2 regions of the Chromobacterium fluminis genome follow, and region 1 is predicted to be linked to the other one. Evidence: riboswitches for the same ligand, from Rfam matches in the RefSeq annotation. Region 1 holds a riboswitch; the other holds the start of a gene.
The links. A riboswitch is a leader RNA that binds a small molecule or an ion and turns the genes downstream of it on or off. The one in region 1 is predicted to bind glycine.
Positions count from the first base shown of each region.

Region 2: linked by a shared signal. The riboswitch ahead of gcvT (glycine cleavage system aminomethyltransferase GcvT) and the one ahead of HA052_RS18205 (trimeric intracellular cation channel family protein) in region 1 are both predicted to bind glycine.

Region 1 covers NZ_JAAOMA010000029.1:2,812-5,260, reverse strand. Annotated here, with positions in the region: gene HA052_RS18210 (DUF3141 domain-containing protein) at 1-231, shown strand, start outside; glycine riboswitch at 368-454, shown strand; glycine riboswitch at 456-638, shown strand; gene HA052_RS18205 (trimeric intracellular cation channel family protein) at 838-1,572, shown strand; gene HA052_RS18200 (LuxR C-terminal-related transcriptional regulator) at 1,607-2,392, opposite strand.
Region 2 covers NZ_JAAOMA010000006.1:62,249-64,697, forward strand. Annotated here, with positions in the region: gene gcvT (glycine cleavage system aminomethyltransferase GcvT) at 38-1,126, opposite strand; glycine riboswitch at 1,168-1,264, opposite strand; glycine riboswitch at 1,279-1,370, opposite strand; gene HA052_RS06230 (dihydroxyacetone kinase family protein) at 1,616-2,449, shown strand, end outside.

The DNA of each region.
Region 1 (2,449 bases):
AGCGCACCGGCCAAGAAAGCGGCCGCACCGCGCAAACCGGCCGCCCAAGCTCCGGTCAAAACAGCGGCCGCCGACAAGCCCAGCGCCGCCGCCAAACCCGCCGGCAGCACGCCGGTTGCGGCCAAGCCGGCCTCAAGCAAGCCCGCGGCGGCCAAAACCGCCAAAGCCCCGGCCACGCGCAAACCCGCCGCCGGCAACGGCGCGGCCAAGCCCAAGACGCCTAGCAACTAAGAAACAGCCAGCGCGAAAACGCCCGGACGGCCAAGCCGCCGTCCGGGCGTTTTTCTGTCGATACCGCGCTGCAACATTTTTGCCTCGCCCCATGTATACAGTCGTTGACTGAACAATACAGCAAACGCTAATATCCTTGCCTGCTGCGGGAGAGAGGGGCATGCGCCCCCGCCGAAGACGCAAACTCCCATAATCGCTCAGGCAACAGTACCGCAGCCCATGGATACCAGCCGATTGGAGAGAGGCCCTAAGCGCCCGTTCATCCTCTGCTACGCTTCAGCAACAGCGCGTCAGATGATGCGACCGGCCCTTAGCCGCCCACCGAAGGGGCAAGTGACATCCGGCAAAGCCCGCACACAGGCCGCGCCCGTCATCTAACTCTCAGGTAAAAGGACAAGGGGAGAGGCAATGCCGGCAGCGCCGCGCCCACGCGCAGCCCGCCGGCCATGCTCAGAACGTGTTTACGATCTCGCGAGCAAGAACGAGACAAGGCGAAAACAGCTGAGAAAGCGGAATGTACGAGTGGTACATGAGCATTTCGAAGCGGGTTTCAACGCCGTATCGTCGCAGCGCAGCAGATCGTGCACCAGCTCTCAAGGAAAACCCGTGTTCGAAACTCTTGCCCAGGCTGCGCGCCACCTGGCATGGCCCGCCCATTGCCAACCTATTTTCCCACCCGGCTTCGCCGCTCACCTCGGCGCCAGCCTGTTTGACCACTGCAACTACATGCTTACCCTGATCTACCTGATCGCCATCACCGCGGAAGCGATGACTGGCGCGCTGGCGGCCGGCCGCCGCAATATGGACATCTTCGGCGTTACCGTCATCGCCTTCCTCACCGCCCTGGGCGGCGGTACCGTGCGCGACATCGTGCTGGGCCGCTACCCGATAGGCTGGACCCAACACCCGGAATACGTCGGCCTCGTCGTCGCCGGCGGCCTGGCCGCCGTGTTCGTGGCCCGCTACATGAAGCGCCTCAGCCGCGTCTTCCTGGTGCTGGACGCGCTGGGCCTGATCGCCTTCACCATCATAGGCTGCGGCGTGGCCCAGTCCATGGACTACCACCCGGTGGTGGTGGTGATGGCCGGCATGATCACCGGCATTGCCGGCGGCATCCTGCGCGACGTGCTGTGCAACCGCGTGCCCGTGGTCTTCCGCCAGGAACTGTACGCCAGCGTCTCCTTCGCCGTGGCCCTGCTCTATCTGGGCCTGATCAAACTGGGCGTGCCTCACGATCTCAACGTGCTGGCCAGCTTCGCCGTCGGCCTCGCCATCCGCCTGGCCGCCATCTGGCGCGAATGGCGGCTGCCGGTGTTCATGTATCGGCACGACCTGCATTAACTAACCCTAGCTGTTTCACCGCTGCGCCGCGGCATCAGGATTGAATCCCCGCCAGCAGCAAAAACAAGGCCGCCTGGCTGGACACGCCCAGCTTGGCGTACAGATGGCGGCGGTGCACCTTGGCGGTTTCCAGCGAAATGCCCAGCTCGCGCGCCACGCCCTTGGTGGAGTAGCCGCCGAGTATCAACAGCGCCACCTCCACCTCCCGCTTGGTCAACGGCGAGGAGCCCTGCGCGCGCAGCGCCTCTTCCAGTTCCCGGCGGCTCTGCCTGCCCGCCTTGGCCCCCGGCTGACGCAGCCCTTCGTCCAGACGCGCGGCCAGACGCGACAAGGGCAGCAGCCAGGGCGCGAACAGATTGCAAACGCCCAGTTCTTGCTCGCTGAAGCGGCGTTTGCTGCCCAGCGACAGGGACAGCACGCCCTCCGGCAGCGCTTGCAGAAACTGGATTTCATCCGCCACCACATTGCGCGAAAAGTAACGGCGAAAGTACTCCGTCTCCCGGAAACGGTCCGGCGCCACCTCGTCCAGCCGGTACACGCCGGCGGCCGGGCGCTTCAACGCGAAACCATAAAACGGGTCCAGCAGATACAGGCCGCGCCGGTAGTCGGCGAACAAATCGTCTGCGGCGTAATTGGCCGCGTGATCCGCCAGCACCCGCGGCGGCGCCTCCTGGCGAAACAACACCGCCACCCAGGTATCGAAACTCAGGTGCTCCCGTAGAAACGCCGCCATCCGTTGCCAAAAGGCCGCGTTGTCGACGCCGTCCAGCAAGCGCCCCAATTGCTGGTGAAACACCAGATCCGCCACATTCAGCTGCATGCCAGCTACCCCGATCAGGTTAGTCCCGCCTTCCGCCCTAACGCTTTCGCGTGATGT
Region 2 (2,449 bases), on a different contig from region 1:
TCCCGGCCGCGTCTCGCGGCCTGCCCAAGCACGCCGCTCAGGCGAAAACTTTTTTGCCGTTGCGCACGAACGGCATCTTGACCACGCGCACCTCGGTCAAAGTGCCGCGCAGGTCCACCAGCGCCTTGTCTCCGGTGGCGGCCGGCACGCGCGCGATTGCGATGGAATGCTTGAGGGTGGGCGAGAAGGTGCCGCTGGTGATCACGCCTTCGCCAACCCCTTCCACCACCACTTTCAGGCCTTCGCGCAACACGCCGCGGCCTTCCAGCACCAGGCCCACCTGCTTGGTCTTCACGCCGGCGGCTTTCAGCGCTTCCAGCGCCTTGCGGCCGATGAAGTCGCGCTCAGCCGGTTCCCAGGCGATGGTCCAGCCCATGCCGGCTTCCAGCGGGGAAACGGTTTCGTCCATATCGTGGCCGTACAGATTCATGCCGGCCTCCAGGCGCAGGGTGTCGCGCGCGCCCAAGCCTATCGGCGCCACGCCGGCGGCCTGCAGTTGCTGGAAAAAGGCCGCGGCCTCGACGCCGGGCAGCATCACTTCCAGGCCGTCTTCCCCGGTGTAGCCGGTGCGGGCGTAGAACCAATCGCCGGCGGGCTGGCCTTGGAAGGGCTTCAAGGCCTGGATGACGTCGGCAAGCTCGGGCTTGACCGCGCAGACCTTGGCGATGGCCTGCGGGCCCTGCACCGCCAGGATGGACAGATCGCGGCGCACCTTGATGTCCACGTCGAAATCCGCCTTGCGCCCTTCCATCCAGGCCAGGTCTTTGTCAGTGGTGCCGGCGTTGATCACCATGCGGTAACCGTAGGAAGTCAGGTAGACGATCAGATCGTCCACCACGGTGCCGTCGGGGGTAAGCATGCCGGAATACAGCGCCTTGCCTTCGAAGCCGAGCTTGGCCACGTCGTTGGCGATCAAGCGCTGCAGCCAGGCCTTGGCGTCCGGCCCGCTGATGTCCAGCACCGTCATATGAGAAACGTCGAACATGCCGGCGTCGCTACGCACGATTTCATGTTCTTTTAGTTGGGAGCCGTAATGGATGGGCATTTCCCAGCCGGCGAAATCGACCATCTTGGCGCCGGCGGCGATATGGGATTCAAACAGGGGCGTGCGTTTCGGGGCCGTCATGGGTGCGTCCTTAGCAAAAGCGTGTAGTGTTGCTCTGTTCCCTACACCCCTCTGTCCCTGCACCTGAGATTTTCCGGCCTTGCGGCCGTTAGCCCCTTCGGTGGGCATCCGTGGATGCCGCTCTCCAGATTCGGCGAACTGGCTGCGGCCAGTCCGATGATGCAGTCCTTTTGCCTGAGCGATTGCGGGTGCGCTTGCGCCTTCGGCGGTGGCGCGGACGGCCACTCTCTCCTGCATGACGTGCCAGATTATGGTTGCTGAGCCGGGCCTTGGCAAGCCGCGTTTATCTTCAACTTAAACAATGGCTTAAAATATTCGAAACCGCAAAACATTGAACCAGCATTGCTTCGTTTAAGATTGATTGCGAACATATTTCACTTCGTTATCGATCACGTAATCGACAAACTCCCCCTCCAAGCAAAGCTGATCGTAAGATGACATCCATCTTTACCCAGCACGATCTCTATCCAATTTGGAAAGGAAACCGCGATGCGAAAACTAATCAACGATCCGCGCCATGTGGCGCGGGAGATGCTGGAAGGCCTGGCCGACACCCTGCCCGGGCTGGCGCTGCTCGAAGAGGAAAACGTCTTGCTGCGCGCGGACCTTCCCGCCCCCGGCCTGCTCGACAAAGTGGCGCTGATCTCCGGCGGCGGCAGCGGTCACGAACCCGCCCACGCCGGCTACATCGGCCACGGCATGCTGGACGCCGCCGCGGTGGGCGACGTCTTCACCTCCCCCAGCGTTGACACCGTGCTGGCGGCGATCCATGCCGTCGCCGGCCCCAAAGGCGTGCTGCTGATCATCAAGAACTACACCGGCGATCGGCTGAACTTTGGCCTGGCTGCGGAGCTTGCCCGCGCCGAGGGTATTGCCGTCGACAGCGTGGTGGTGGCCGACGATGTAGCGCTGCGCGACACCGTGGAGCCGGCGCGTCGACGCGGCATCGCCGGTACCGTTCTGGTGCACAAGATCGCCGGCGCGGCCGCCGCCAACGGCGCCAGCCTGGCCGAGGTCGCCGCCGCGGCGCGACAGGCGGCGGAACAAGTGGCCACCATGGGCGTGGCGCTGGGCGCCTGCACCGTGCCGGCCACCGGCCGCCCCTGCTTTCACCTAGGCGACGACGAAGTGGAACTGGGCCTGGGCATCCACGGCGAAGCCGGCGTGCGCCGCGTGCCGCGCCAATCCGCCGACGCCTTATGCGCGACGCTGCTCGACGCCATTGTCCGCGACAAGGATTGGCAAGCCGGCCAGCGGGTGGCGATGTTGGTCAACGGCCTGGGCGGCACTCCGCCGATGGAGCTCGCCATCGTGGCGCGCAGC